Regions from separate parts of the Mycobacterium sp. 050272 genome, predicted to be linked through region 2. Evidence: riboswitches for the same ligand, from Rfam matches in the RefSeq annotation. Region 2 holds a riboswitch; each other region holds the start of a gene.

Region 1 (4,982 bases), on a different contig from region 2:
CGCCCTTTCCGGTAAACCGTAGTGGTGATCGGGCCTGCGTAACGGGGTGAATAGCCGCATCTTGGTAGAACGTTCACCGGTGACCGCCGGTTGTTCAACACGTGTCTATCTGCACCCGGTCCTGGTTGCTCGCCGCGCCATGAAATCGCGCCGATACCCGCTGACTACGATTACAGACATTCCGCCAGTTGATCGGAGTGTCCGATGACGACAGCCCGCGTGCCCGGACTGCCGCTCGGCGAGGCCAAGGCCGCCGCCGACGAGGCGGCGGTACCCGATTACATGGCGGAGCTCAGCATCTTCCAGGTGTTGCTGAACCATCCGCAGCTGGCGCGCGCGGTCAACGATCTGCTCGCGACAATGCTGTGGCACGGTTCGCTCGACGCGCGGTTGCGGGAGCTGGTGATCATGCGGATCGGTTGGCTCACCGCGTGCGAATACGAATGGACACAGCACTGGCGCGTCGCGACGCGATTGGGTGTCACGAGTGAGGACCTGCTGGCTGTGCGCGATTGGCAACAGCACGATCGTTTCGGGCCCCGTGAGCGCGCGGTGCTGGCGGCCACCGACGACGTGGTGCGCGACGGCGCGGTCAGCGCCGACAGCTGGGCGGCCTGCGAGCGCGAATTGCGAGGCGACAAAACGACTCTCGTCGAGCTCGTCACCGCGATCAGCGCATGGCGGATGATCTCGTCGATTCTGCAGAGCCTCGAGGTCCCATTGGAGGATGGCGTGGTGGGCTGGCCGCCGGACGGGCGCGCTCCGGCGAGTTGATTGCCATGCCAGGTGATAACTCATAGCGTCGAGGGATGCGGACCAGAGTCGCCGAGATGCTCGGTGTGGAGTTTCCGATATGCGCCTTCAGCCACTGCCGCGACGTCGTCGCCGCGGTCACCAACGCGGGCGGATTCGGAGTCCTGGGCGCCGTCGCGCACAGCCCGAAACGGCTGCAGAACGAACTGGCCTGGATCGAGGAGCAGACCGGCGGCAAGCCCTACGGGGTCGACCTGTTGTTGCCGCCCAAATACGTTGGCGCGGAAACGGGCGGCATCGACGCGAAGCAAGTCGGGCAGTTGCTCCCCGAGGAGCATCGTGCGTTCGTCGAAGACTTGCTCGCCCGGTACGGCATCACGGCCCCGGCCGAACCGCCGCGGGCATCCGTCGGGGGTCTAAACGTCTCGCCCAAGGGTTACGAGCCATTACTGGAAGTGGCCTTCGCGCATGACATTCGGTTGATCGCCAGTGCGCTCGGGCCGCCCCCGGCCGACCTCGTCGAACGCGCGCACAGCCGCGACGTGCTGGTGGCCGCGCTGGCCGGCACCACCGCACACGCGCGCCGGCATGCCGCGGCCGGCGTCGACCTGATCGTCGCGCAGGGCACCGAAGCCGGCGGCCACACCGGCCAGGTGGCAACCATGGTCCTGGTTCCCGAAGTCGTCGACGCGGTCGCGCCGGTCCCGGTCCTGGCGGCGGGCGGGATCGCCCGCGGGCGCCAGATCGCGGCGGCCCTGGCCCTGGGCGCCGAGGGCGTGTGGTGCGGCTCAGTCTGGCTGACCACCGAGGAAGCCGAGACCGACCCGGTGGTCAAGGAGAAGTTCCTGGCCGCCAGTTCCTCGGACACGGTGCGGTCGCGGTCGCTGACGGGTAAGCCGGCGCGGATGCTGCGAACGGCTTGGACCGACGAGTGGGAGCGGCCCGATACCCCGGCTCCGCTCGGCATGCCGCTGCAGACCAACCTCGTCACTGAACCGCAGCTGCGCATCAACCAAGCTGCCGCCCATCCCGGTGCGAAGGCACGTGAGCTGGCAACCTATTTCGTCGGCCAGGTGGTCGGTTCGCTCGACCGGGTCCGCCCCACCCGTGCGGTTGTGCTCGACATGATCGAGGAGTTCGCCGACACCATCGGACGGCTGGAAGACTTAGCTGAGAACTGACTGTCGCGGCGCGTTCAGCTGGGTGTGAATCATGCCACAGCGAGGTATTTGACCAGGTCAGGGATGTCGAAGCTGATCGAAAGCTGTGAAGCGGCGTAATAATCCCATAAAGTTGCGCGACACGGCTCAGATCACATTGACCTGGCCGGATACCTCGTGGAGTATTTACGGCAGCACCTCGTTAGGTGAGGCGGCTACACGAACACAGGCCACTGACCCCGAACGTCGAAAGACGCCCCGGGTCAGGACAGCTCCTCCCGGCTTAAGGGTTGAGTCCAAGTGGCTTCCGGAGTTCCGGACACGTCGTGTGGTGCCAAAGCTCTGACGAGAGGGGTGCGGATTTCTGGCGGTCGCCGGATTCTGAACTCCTTCTGGTGCGCGCAAATAGGCGCGGGTAACCGCACGCGTCGTGGTTGTAGAGGAGGTGAGGGACGTATGAGTTCCAGTGGCAGTCCGGATGGATATCCAGGACAAGCTCCGTCCCAATCCGACCTCCGGCCCGACGCCTCGAGCTAGCGAATCGACTTAGCGCTCAAGCGTTCTCGGATCGGAACCCTGACGGGTCGGGACACATCAGTCCAGTCAGAACCCGTTTGCAATTCCGTTAGGAGACGATCATGACCGCAGTACTCTTCGACGAAGTAGTTGCCGTGGCGCCCGTCCGCAACCTGCGCGTCGTGCGCGACACCACGCCCACGCAGGCTCCCGTGCCCACGAAGGCTGCCCGTCCGGCCGACGCCGGATACTTCGGCGCCGGCGACCCGCTGGTGGCCGGCGCCGCCCGCCTGCTGAGCGTCCCCGTCCGCCACCTCTACGCGGTGCTGTGGCGCGTCGGGTTCATCGAGGTCACGGCCTGAGATCCCTACCGCGAGACTGTAGCTGCGTACCGCTTTACTTGGCATTTGAGTAGGCAGTTGCAGTCTCGCGGTAGAGTGGGTCCGCGTCGATCCGGCTATCACCGGGGAGCTTTCGGAAGAACAGCCCGCACGGCTCAGTAGACCCGAACGGGTAGGCCCGTCACAGCCTGAATCGAGCGGCCGTGCGCCAGCACGGCAAGCGGGGTGGTACCGCGGTGCTCGCGCAGGTTGCGCGACCTCGTCCCCGGCCTGACCGTAGGCACGCAGGAGACGACGCGCACCGTGACCGAAAACGCTGACGCCAGGGCTTATCCCAAGCTGGCCGGGGGAGCCCCCGACTTCCCGGCGCTGGAACTCGAGGTCCTGGATTACTGGACCCGCGACGACACTTTCCGGGCCAGCATCGCAAACCGCGAGGGCGCCGAGGAGTACGTGTTCTACGACGGGCCGCCGTTCGCCAACGGCCTGCCGCACTATGGGCACTTGCTGACCGGATACGTGAAAGACATCGTCCCGCGCTACCGCACCATGCGTGGCTACAAAGTGGACCGCCGCTTCGGCTGGGACACCCACGGGCTGCCCGCCGAACTCGAAGTCGAGCGCCAGCTGGGCATCACCGACAAGTCGCAAATCGACGACATGGGCATCGCCGCGTTCAACGAGGCCTGCCGGGAATCGGTGTTGCGCTACACCGGCGAATGGCAGGCCTACGTCACCCGGCAGGCCCGCTGGGTCGACTTCGACAATGACTACAAGACGCTCGACCTGCCCTACATGGAGTCGGTGATCTGGGCGTTCAAACAGCTGTGGGACAAGGGTCTGGCCTACGAGGGCTACCGGGTGCTGCCGTACTGCTGGCGAGACGAAACACCGTTGTCCAACCACGAGTTGCGGATGGACGACGACGTCTATCAGAGTCGCCAGGACCCGGCCGTGACGGTGGGTTTCCCGGTGACCGGGGGCGAGCTGGACGGCGCCTACCTGCTGGTGTGGACGACCACGCCGTGGACGCTGCCGTCCAACCTGGCCGTTGCCGTCAACCCGGAGGTGACCTACGTCCAGGTCAAGGTCGGGGACCGGCGGTTTGTCCTAGCCGAGGCGCGGGTCGCGGCCTACGCCCGCGAGTTGGGCGAAGAGCCCGAGATACTCGGCACCTATTCGGGCGCCGACCTGCTGGGGACCCGCTACCTGCCGCCGTTCCCGTATTTCATGGCCGGGGAACCGGGGCGCGAAGAAGCATTTCAAGTGCTGCCCGGCGACTTCGTCACCACCGACGACGGCACCGGCATCGTGCACATGGCACCGGCCTACGGTGAGGACGACATGGCGACCACCGACAAGGTGGGCATCGTGCCGGTCACCCCGGTCGACTCCAAGGGCCGGTTCGACGTCACGGTCCCGGATTACCAGGGGCAGCACGTCTTTGACGCCAACCCGCACATCATCCGCGACCTGAAGAACCAGAGCGGTCCGGTGGCGGTGAACCAGCCGGTGCTGATCCGTCACGAAACCTATGAGCATCCCTACCCGCACTGCTGGCGATGCCGTAATCCGCTGATCTACCGGGCGGTTTCGTCGTGGTTCATCGCGGTCACCGAATTCCGGGATCGCATGGTGGAACTCAACCAGCAAATCACCTGGTACCCCGAGCACGTCAAGGACGGCCAATTCGGCAAGTGGCTGCAGGGCGCGCGCGACTGGTCGATCTCGCGAAACCGATACTGGGGCAGCCCGATTCCGGTGTGGAAATCCGACGACCCGGCCTACCCGCGCATCGACGTCTACGGCAGCCTCGACGAATTGGAGCGCGACTTCGGGGTGCGGCCCACCAATTTGCACCGGCCCTACATCGACGAGCTCACCCGGCCCAACCCCGACGACCCCACCGGTAACAGCACGATGCGGCGCATCCCCGACGTGCTCGACGTGTGGTTCGACTCGGGATCGATGCCGTACGCCCAAGTGCACTTCCCGTTCGAGAACGCGGACTGGTTCGACACCCACTACCCCGGTGACTTCATCGTGGAGTACATCGGGCAGACCCGGGGCTGGTTCTACACCCTGCACGTGCTGGCCACCGCGCTGTTCGACCGGCCTGCCTTCAAAACCTGTGTGGCACACGGGATCGTGCTCGGCTCCGACGGGCAGAAGATGAGCAAGTCGCTGCGCAACTACCCGGACGTCAGCGAGG
Region 2 (4,982 bases):
GCAATTGAAGCTGGTGTAGCCGTTGGCGGGGTCGCGCACGCGATCGAGATACGGCGCCATGTCGGGCGCGCTGGCGTTGTCGGCGATCACCAAAGCGCCTGTGGTGAGCCGGGGTTCGAGCAATTTGATTACTGGAAGATAGAGATCCTTCCAGCCGTCCAGCAAGACGAATTCGATCGGCCCGTCTTGGCCTTCCAGCGTGGTCAGCGCATCGCCTTCGAGAATCGTGATCACGTCGTCCAAGCCGGTCTCGGCGAACGTCTTCTTCGCGGCGGCAATCTTGCTCGCGCTGAGCTCCGTAGTCACCACGCGCCCCACGCCGTTGTCGCGGACGGCCGCCGCGAGATGAATAGCCGAGATACCGAACGACATTCCGAACTCGACCACCGTCGTCGGACGGGTCGCGCGAACCAGTGCGTACAGCAGCCGGCCGGCGTCCGGCGTCACTGGGATGTAGAACTCGCTCATCGCCTCGGTGCGCTCTGCGGTGGTCATCGGGCGCGCGAGCTGACCGTGCCGCTCACGCAGCAGTGACATCTGGTTCTTCGTCTCTGTGTACATCCGGTCGAGCACGCTCTCGACGCGAGAGTCTTGCAAGGTTGTGGCCATGCCCTTGAGGGTAGGCCTCGGCGACATTTGCCCGAGCGGTGACCACAGGCTCCCAGGGTGTGACCCAGAACACGCAAGCTCGCAGTCGTAAGAAAAGGAGTTTGACGAGCAGCGGGTGGCAGTGCCAGCATGGTTGGGCAAGCACCTCGGTAGGTGAGGCGTCTGCACGGACACAGGCCACTGACCCCGAACGTCGAGAGACGCCCCGGGTCAGGACAGCTCTTCCCGGACACAAGGGTTGAGCCCAAGTGGCTTCTGGTCGCGGCCATCGGTCGATCCAGATACGCCGTGCAGTGCCGAAGCTCCGACGAGAGGGGTGCGGTCGGCGGGCTCATGGCCCGGCATTCGTACCTCTCCCGCGTGTGAAACGTGGACACCCGCGCGTGTCATGGCCGTGAGGAGGTGAGGGCGAGATGAGTCCCGGCGATAGTTGCTATCCGAAATCCATCTTGAACCGATCCGGTTCCGGCATTTCTTTCTGCTGACGCAGCTCAAATTGGCTGTTCCGCAACCGTATTGACGGCGGCGAATGCGGGATGTATTTAGCGTGCCGGCGAACCGATCGGGCTTCCGACAGGGGGAAGACTATGACTTTTGTTGTTGCGCGGCGTATTCGCGGTCTTGGAAGGTTGCGCGGACGGTCGATGCTGCGTGCGGGTCGGCTGCTGACAAACAGGTTGTGCGCCATGCACATCCCGACGCCCGAAGAGCGGGCGAACCTGTATGTGTCGCTGACGCCGATCGCCGTGCTCTCGTCCGCGCCCGGCGGACACTCACCGGGCGGTGGGAAAGACCACCGATGATGTGTTCCGCCAGCGGTCCCCAGCGGCGGGTGGGGGGTTGGTAGCCCGCCGCTGGGGCGCGTTGAACACCCGACTTGGGTAGCCCGACTCTTCAGATAGCGAGAACGACATGACGTTGACTTCCACCCGTCCGCAAACCGTGTTGGATTCCGCGCACACCGGCGACATCGTCGGAGCGTTCGGCCGTATCAAGCGCGATGACACCGGTGCTCTGGGCGGCCGGTGGCGGCGGTTACGCACCCTGCTGGTGATCACCGGCCCCGGATTGATTGTCATGGTGGGTGACAACGACGCCGGCGGCGTCGCGACGTACGCGCAAGCGGGCCAGGACTACGGGATGAACCTGTTGTGGACGCTGGCCTTGCTGATTCCGGTGCTGTACGTGAACCAGGAGATGGTGTTGCGCCTGGGTGCGGTAGCGCGAGTCGGTCACGCACGCCTGATCTTCGAGCGCTTCGGAAAGTTCTGGGGCGCATTCAGTGTCGGTGATCTGCTGGTCCTGAACGCCCTGACAATCGTCACCGAATTCATTGGTGTCGCAATGGCGTTGGGGTTCCTGGGCTGTCCGAAGACCGTCGCGATCCCGGTCGCCGCGGTACTGCTGTTCGCCGTGGTCGCCGGCGGCTCGTTCCGGCGCTGGGAAGGGCTGATGTTCCTGCTGATCGCCGTGAACGTCGTGATGCTCCCAATGGTGCTGATGGTGCATCCGAGTCCGAAAGTGGCTGCCGGCGGTCTGGTTCCACAGTTCCCGGGCGGACTGAACTCGACCGTCCTGTTGTTGATCATCGCGATCGTGGGGACCACGGTGGCGCCGTGGCAGCTGTTCTTCCAACAGTCCAACGTGGTTGACAAGCGCATCACGGCACGCTGGATTCCCTATGCACGAGCCGATTTGATCATCGGTATCGTCGTGGTCATTGTCGGTGCGACGGCGTTGATGGCGGTCACCGCCTTCGGTCTGCCTGCAACCGGCAGCTTCACCGATGCCGGGGCGGTCGCGAAAGCGCTGCGCCACCCGGTGGGCGTGCTGTTCGCGATCATTCTGCTCGACGGTTCGTTGATCGGTGCCAATGCGATCGGGCTGGCCACCACCTATGCCATTGGCGACGCGATGGGCAAGCGGCATTCGCTGCACTGGAAAATCAACGAGGCGCCATGGTTTTACGGCGGGTATGCCCTGCTGCTCGGGGCGTCGGCCGCGGTGGCGTTCAGTCCGGATCACATCCTCGGGCTGGTCACCCAGGGTGTGCAGGCGCTGGCCGGCATCCTGCTGCCCTCGGCGACCGTGTTCCTGGTTTTGCTCTGCAATGACCGGGCGATCCTGGGACCGTGGGTAAACACGTTGCGGCAGAACGTCGTTGCCTGGGCCATCGTGTGGGCACTGGTGCTGCTGTCGCTGGCGCTGACGGCAGCCACATTCTTCCCGGATCTCTCCACGGCAGCTCTCGAAGCAGGGCTGGCGGCCGGTGCGGCGGTCGGCGCAGTGTGCGGCGCCGTGGCGATCATCGGCGACCAGTGGTACCGCGACACTCGCGCGGCCAAACTCGCCTCGCCAGTAGGTCGTGCCGAAAGCCGGGCCCTGCGCCGGCAAGAACAGCAGTCTTGGCAGACGCCAGAGCTTAGCTCTCTTGCCCGCCCGGCTCTTTCGCCGATTCGCCGGACCGGGCTGTTGATCTTGCGCGGTTATCTGGTGCTGGCTGTCGTATTCGTGATCGTCAAGATGGTGGAGGTTGGCGTCGGCTGACGTCTACGGCGAACCATTGGGCAGCAGGACGATTTTGCCGTGCGTGTGCCGGCGCTCGAGTTCCTCGAAGGCGTCAGCTACCCGATCCATCGGGAACGTCGCCGCGATGTCGAAATCGACGGCACCGCTGGCGACGAGATCGGCGACCTCGGTGAGCACTTCCGGAGTCGACGCGTCGGTGCTGCCTTCGGTCTTGGCGCCGACTTCGCCGGCCTTCTGGAAGGAGATGATCGTGTCGATGCGTTGCGGTGGCACCCCGAGATCCACGGCGAGCTGGACGTAATCCGGGCCGAATAGATCGATGAACGCGTCGATCCCGTTCGGCGCCGCCTCGTGCAGCCGCTCGGCCAAGCCCTGGAAATCATTGCCGTAGCCGATCGGAATGACGCCGTGCGCCCGCAGCCATTCGGCGTTGCCCGCGCCGGCGATGCCGAGCACGCGCGCCTCGTGCCGAACCAACAGCTGGACGACGAGACTGCCGACACCTCCGGCCGCCGCCGACACGGCGACGGTCTCGCCCGGCCGCGGTGCGACCGCGCGCACCGCAGCGTACGCGGTCGCACCGACGACATAGAGCGAACCCGCTGCCTCCCAGCTCAATTGCGCAGGCTTGCGGATCAACTGATCCACCGGGACGGCGGTGTGGGTGGCATGGCTCGATCGCCGGAAGCTGAACCCCAGCACCTCGTCGCCGACCGTGAACTCGGTGACCCCCCGACCGGTTGCCGTCACGACACCGGCGAGATCGCTGCCTTGCCCGGAGGGAAACGTGGCGGGGAACATCTCGTGCATCGCGCCCGATCGGATCGCGGCCTCGCCGGGATTGATGCCGGCGGCGCGAACCTCGACAACGACTTCACCCTGTCCGGGTGCCGGCATGTCGATATCTTCCACGTACAGCACATCGCGGCCCCCGTAACGGTCGAACCGTACCGCGCGTGCCACCGCAGCCGTCATCTCGATCTCCTTACCCAGTCGCATCGAAACGTGCGCCCGGCCCCTGGCCAGGATAGGCGCCTGCCGACTGGGCGTATGTTCATATGCGCCCACGCTGTTCTCGACCGAAAGGATGCCCATGCGACGTGCGCGTAGGACTGTCACCGGTTGGGTGGCCGCCATCATGGTGGTCGGCATCGCGATCACCGGCTGCGGCAAGACGTCGGCCCCGCCATCCGGGAGCGGCACCACATCGGTCCCCAGCACCCCGGCGGGACCGCCCCCGGATTACAGCGCGTTGCTGATCCAGGCCGGTGATATCGGCGCAGATTTCACCGCGCCGCAACCCCCGGTGCTGAATTCCAACAACACGACTGGCGTTGCCCAGCTGTTCGTCAACGCGGACAACAGCCGGCGGATCGGTGACACCATCCTGGTCGTCGCCGATCCCTCGATCGCGGCCGCGGCCCTGGAGAACACCAAGACGAATTACGCGAAGAAGGTCACCGGCACGTGGCAGCCCGTCGACGTCGGCACTAACGGTGCGATGATCTCGGGCGTCTCGCCGGACAACTCGCAGGCGATCGCGGTGTTGTTGTTCACCGAGGGCAGGGCGCTGGTAAACCTGGAATTCGACAGCGCGCCCAACGACCCGATCGACCCGGCGGTTGCCGCCGACGTCGGCCGCAAGCAAGCCGCAGCGGTCAAGAACGGTTTGCACGGTTAGCTGCTCGGGCTACACCAGCCCGAGCAGTCGCAGATCCGCGACGTACTTTTCGATCAGCCGCTCCGACAAGTGCGGAATGTCGTTATCCGCACCGATTTTCGCTGCCTGCACCGCGCCGCGGAACACGTCCGTGGGCGCCGGCGCCCCAAGCAGCGGTGCCTCG
Region 3 (4,982 bases), on a different contig from region 2:
TTCGAGACACCGAAATAGGCGGCGGCCAACGAGACGCCGATGAACTCGGTGACGATGGTCAGGAAGTTCAGCAGGAACAGATCCCCCACGGAGAACCAGCCCCACCCGCGGCCGAAGCGTTCGTTGATCAGCCGGGCATGGCCCACCCCGGTGACCGCTCCGAGGCGGACCACCATCTCCTGGTTGACGATCAGCACCGGGATCAGCAACAGCAGCACCCAGAGAAGGCTGTAGCCGTAGTTTTGGCCGGCCTGGGCGTAGGTGGCGACACCGCCGGCGTCGTTGTCGCCGACCATCACGATGATCCCGGGCCCGAGGATCGCCAACAGTGTCAGCAGCCGGGTCTTGAGCGTGCGGCCCTGATCGCTGTCGCCGACGCTGACCCGGCCGAACGCGCCTTCGATGTCACCGAGATGGGCGCTGTCCAACACCGCCGACGCCTGAGGCGCTGCAGGGGCTGGAGTCGGCTCGGGTCCCGGCGCGCTGGTGGACGCGGCCTGTGGGGTGACATCAGCAGCGGGAGCCTGATCCGGTGCCGTGGGGTCGGTGGTGCCTACCGGCGGGTGGGAGTCAGCCATGACCGGCCCCGTCCTGGGCACCGACGACGTCGCGGATCGGGCGCGGCGCGGGTTCGCGGCGCCGCCAGTCCTCGGGGATGGTGGCCTCCAGGACGTCATCGAAGGTCACCACACCGACCACCCGGTCGCCCTCGTCGACGACGGGGATGGCGACCAGGTTGTAGTCGGCCATCAGCAGGGCGACGTCGGTCAGGTCGGCTTCCGGGGTGACTCGGATCGGGTCGACGTCGAGCAGCTCGGTGATCGGGGTGTGGGGGTCGGATTGCAGCAGCCGGATCACCGAGACCACCCCGACCAGTTCGCCGGCCTCGTTGACCCCGTGCATCTTGAGCAACGCCTCGGGTTGCATCGCCCGGGCGGCAGCGATGATCGAAAGAGCTTGCGCGGCAGTGGCATCCGTCGAACACGACGCCACGTCGACGCTCATCAACCCGCCCGCGGTCGAGGGGTTGAACCCCATCAGCGTGATGACCTTGGTGCGCTGCCCCGCCGGCAGCAGCTCCAGCACCCGGCGACGGCGGGACTGGCGCAGATCGGCGATCGCGTCCGCCGCGTCGTCGGCCCGCATCCGGGCCAATACCCCGGCGACCTCGGTATCAGTCATGTCGCCCAGGATCTTGGTGGCCTTGTCGGGGTCGAGTTCCTCGAAGACGTCGGCCTCCAACTCCGGGTCGGAGTGGAGGCGGTCGAGGATTTCTCCACCCTCGTCTTTGTCGGCGTCCTCCAGCAGGTCCGCGATCTGGGCCGGCTTCAGCTTCGACATCCGCCCGCCCGCGCGCTCCAACACGCTCGCCGTGTGCCCGATGAGCGGTTCGAAGGACTTCCAGTCCCGGCTGGCATGCCCCCCACCGGATTTGATCAACCCGAACAGCCGCGCCGGCCGGCGGGTATCCAGCCGTGCCAGCACCCAGCCCGCCCCGGTGTCCTCGAGCTCGATGTCGTAGGCATGCACCAACTCCGCGGCCGCGACGTCGATGAGCCGGTGATCGAGGACGTCGGTGCGCAACAGAACCTCGCCGTCACGGCGTTCGAACTCGCGCAGATCCACCTTGTTCTTCGACAGATCGACGTGTTCCTGGGTCAGGTCGGTGATCTGCCCGGACGACACGTACACCCGACGGCCGCCGATCCCTACCACCAGGCCGGTGACCGGCGGATACCCCTCGGCACCGCGCAGGCTGACGATGACGTCCTCGACCCGGCCCACCGCGTCACCGGCCTTCGCGACGACCGGACGACCCAGGAGATCGGACAGATGGATCACCGGCCGTGACGCCGTGGGCGCTCCACCATCAGGCGGGACTTCATGCATAGTGACTCTTCCTTCTCGATGAGACGATCGCGGCCGTGCCCGAATGTCGCGGTTCCATATGCGCACGACCACGTGAACACTGGGCGACACCGATCTCGACCACCGTCGGTAGACACCCAAACCTGGGACATGTGGATGGATCGTCCACAGAGGTCGTTAGTCACCGGGCCCTCGATCACGACCCTTACGCCGGGCCGCGTACCGAGGGCTGTAGCCAGTGCGAGATCCCGTAGGGGTCGCGCATCTGGCTACCACGTAGACGGCAAGGAGAAGTGCTGGCCCGATCACGCTGGCCAGTAACCCCAACCCGGCGAGGTGCCCGATCAGCGCGATCAGGCCAATGACGATGTTCGCCAGCGCGGCGACCTCCATGATCAGCACGGCGATCACGACCCGGCGCCGCCGCCTCACGTCGTCAACGGTGGTCTGGCGCTGCTGATCGAGGTCAGTTTCATCGGCGACTTCCGCGCGAAGCAACTCAAGCAGGGCGACCGGGACGTCGGTCGCCACGCTGACATCCCCGACGTCGTCGCCGCGGCGCAGCATCAGCGCCGCCAACCGGACCCGCACGCTGGCGTGGCGATCGTCATCGGCCTCCGGCAGTGGGGCCGTTGATCGCTTGGGAGTCATTCCCAGGTCACCGAGGAACGCCGGGTTCGATCCGGCGGACGCCGCCCGCGGGGGAGTGCGCCGCGTGCGGGACCGTCGTTTCTTGGGCATGTCCTCAGTATGACCAGGTCGGACGGGTCGCAACATCGAGCCATTCCTGTCAATCTCCTGTCGCCACAGGTGCCTATCGGCGGGTACACCTGCTAGACGCGCGGCGGGCCGCCCACCACATCGTCCGGAGGTCCTGGGTTGGGAATTTGGACGGGTAGGGGTGTCGGCCATGTCGGCCATCACCTCGACCAACGCTTGCGGGACGCGGGTTGTGGTGGCGACCACCGCCGGGTCACCACCGTGCCGCAGCATCGCCCGGGCGGTGAGCATCCGGATGGTGGCGGTCAGCGTTCCGTCGGCCCGCTGGCCTGACACCCCTTGCGGCGCAGTTATTTTGGCGGGTTTATCGATCGCGTCGTGCGTCTGATCGTCGTGGGAGTCCATCGGTGGGCCTCCTCGCGCGGCGGCGGGCCGGGGCGGGCCGGGGTCGTGATGCACCCCAGCCCGAACCGGTCAGCCGACGTGCCCACCCAGTGACGCCGTGATCAGCGCGGGCGGGGTGTAGGACGCCAACAGGTACGCCCGCTCCTGCGGGGTCAAATTGCGCCGGACCCACACCCGTCGACACGCCCTGCGGCCCCAGGTGAACCATCCGTGTGCGGCACGGGACGCCATCGACACCACGGGTATGCGAAGACGAGACAGAACAACAACCATGACAAAACTCCTTGACGCAAAGAGAAATTGGGGTGTCGTGGCATCTTTGAGTGTCACGCGGACCTCAAGCAGGCAGCAGCGCCGTAGGGGTGCACCGTCGGAACAATGGTGCACTCGAACAATCAACGACGAGAAGGGCTTTAGGCCTCGATCGACTCAAGCTGGCCACGCAGCGGGAACAACTCCGAACCCGCAGACGGCGGTTTATCGCTGGTACTCAACGGTGTTCCTCACCTCCTCGCAGCCAGGACGCACGCGGGCGTCACATCGAAAGCACACGTGGGGAGGACGTGCGGCACAGTGACCACACCTACACCCCTCTCGTCAGAGCTTCGGCACTGCACGGCGTATCGGGCCACCAGAAAACACTCGGTGCTCGAAGCCACTTGGGCTCAACCCTTAATCCGGGAGGAGCTGTCCTGACCCGGGGCGTCTTTCGACGTTCGGGGTCAGTGGCCTTTATCCGCGCAGACGCCTCACCTAGCGAGGTGCTTGCACCGATCAGTGTGGACCTCCAGACCACAACCCGTCAAGACGAACCAGACGACGCGCGCGTTGACCCCTCGTCCCTCACACCATCGGCTCTGCCGACAAGTAGCGATAGGCGGTCGCCCGTCCAATACCGAAGGCCTTGGCCAGTTCTCGTACGGGTTCGCCAGTAGCAGCGAGTCGGCGGAGTTGTTCTTGCCGTTCTGGGCTAAGCCGTGGTGGCTTGGTAGCAGGCAGGCACCGGGTTCGGCGTGATGCGCGTGATGCAGCTCGGCGTTCACGGCCGAGCTCAAGCTCGAGTTCGGCGAGGGTCGCCATGATCGCCGCTACTGCGCGCCCGGTCGGTGTGGCTGTATCTACGCCTTCACGCAAGGCGCGCAACAGGATTCGTCGCTCTCCGAATTCGGCGATGGTGCGGGTGACTTCGGCGACCGAGCGGCCGAGTCGATCGATGGCGGTGACGACGACGGTGTCACCGGGCCGGGCGTAGGCGAGCAGAGCCGCCAGTCCCGGCCGGTCCGTCTTCGCCGACCCCGAGAGCTTGTCGGTGAACACCCGATCCGGCTCGACGCTGGCGGCGGCGAGCGCAGCGAGTTGGGCGTCGAGGTCTTGGCCTGTGGTGCTGACGCGGGCGTAGCCGAGGATCGTCGTCATGCCAATGACTGTCTCACCACCCTGGACAGCAAAGATGTGAGACACGCGGTGTGAGACAAGAAACGAGACAGCGCGACCTGGGATTACACGGTGGGGGAGTAGCTCTCTGAGGGGTGTCTCTTTTCTCTACAAAAGAGACGTGCATGAGTATTCGGACGGCGGGTAGAGGATTGCCATGAATGGCCGCGGATTGCATCACCACGCACCTGTAACTCCTGATGAGGTTCTCGCCGAGACGCTTCGACTGCGCCCCGGCAAAGCGAATACTGTTACAGGACAACGGCGTTGGCGTTCTGACCGGCGGCGTGCCGCCAGGGTTACCATCTCACCGACTGGGGCTTGCAAGGCGAGCACCCTGATCGCGGCCGCCTTCAAGGTGTCTGCGTGCGGTGAATCCTCGTCCCGGCCGATGACGTCTCCGCCACCCCCGGCCATCACGACGGGGGCCGAGGTGCCAATTTTCCCGGATGTGGATGTGGGTTAGCGGTGTTTGTGGGTAGTTCCCCAGACAGGGGGAGTGGTGGTCGCGACACTGAGACTCCCTCTTAGTCCTTGGTGGTTCAGCCCGTGTG

What was found. A riboswitch is a leader RNA that binds a small molecule or an ion and turns the genes downstream of it on or off. The one in region 2 is predicted to bind magnesium.
Region 1: another riboswitch for magnesium. It lies ahead of AAHS21_RS16615 (Rv1535 family protein); the one in region 2 lies ahead of AAHS21_RS04305 (hypothetical protein).
Region 3: another riboswitch for magnesium. It lies ahead of AAHS21_RS30830 (hypothetical protein); the one in region 2 lies ahead of AAHS21_RS04305 (hypothetical protein).

The regions. Positions count from the first base shown of each region.
Region 1 covers NZ_JBCHKV010000007.1:235,368-240,349, reverse strand. The annotation lists gene AAHS21_RS16625 (carboxymuconolactone decarboxylase family protein) at 205-774, shown strand; gene AAHS21_RS16620 (nitronate monooxygenase family protein) at 810-1,934, shown strand; M-box (ykoK) riboswitch at 2,105-2,274, shown strand; gene AAHS21_RS16615 (Rv1535 family protein) at 2,552-2,791, shown strand; gene ileS (isoleucine--tRNA ligase) at 3,074-4,982, shown strand, end outside.
Region 2 covers NZ_JBCHKV010000001.1:870,539-875,520, reverse strand. The annotation lists gene AAHS21_RS04310 (class I SAM-dependent methyltransferase) at 1-609, opposite strand, end outside; M-box (ykoK) riboswitch at 748-932, shown strand; gene AAHS21_RS04305 (hypothetical protein) at 1,197-1,412, shown strand; gene AAHS21_RS04300 (NRAMP family divalent metal transporter) at 1,522-3,156, shown strand; gene AAHS21_RS04295 (NADP-dependent oxidoreductase) at 3,160-4,113, opposite strand; gene AAHS21_RS04290 (hypothetical protein) at 4,232-4,819, shown strand; gene car (carboxylic acid reductase) at 4,829-4,982, opposite strand, start outside.
Region 3 covers NZ_JBCHKV010000033.1:14,791-19,772, forward strand. The annotation lists gene AAHS21_RS30815 (Nramp family divalent metal transporter) at 1-431, opposite strand, end outside; gene AAHS21_RS30820 (CBS domain-containing protein) at 571-1,890, opposite strand; gene AAHS21_RS30825 (hypothetical protein) at 2,047-2,994, opposite strand; gene AAHS21_RS30830 (hypothetical protein) at 3,064-3,267, opposite strand; M-box (ykoK) riboswitch at 3,577-3,762, opposite strand; gene AAHS21_RS30835 (recombinase family protein) at 3,838-4,410, opposite strand.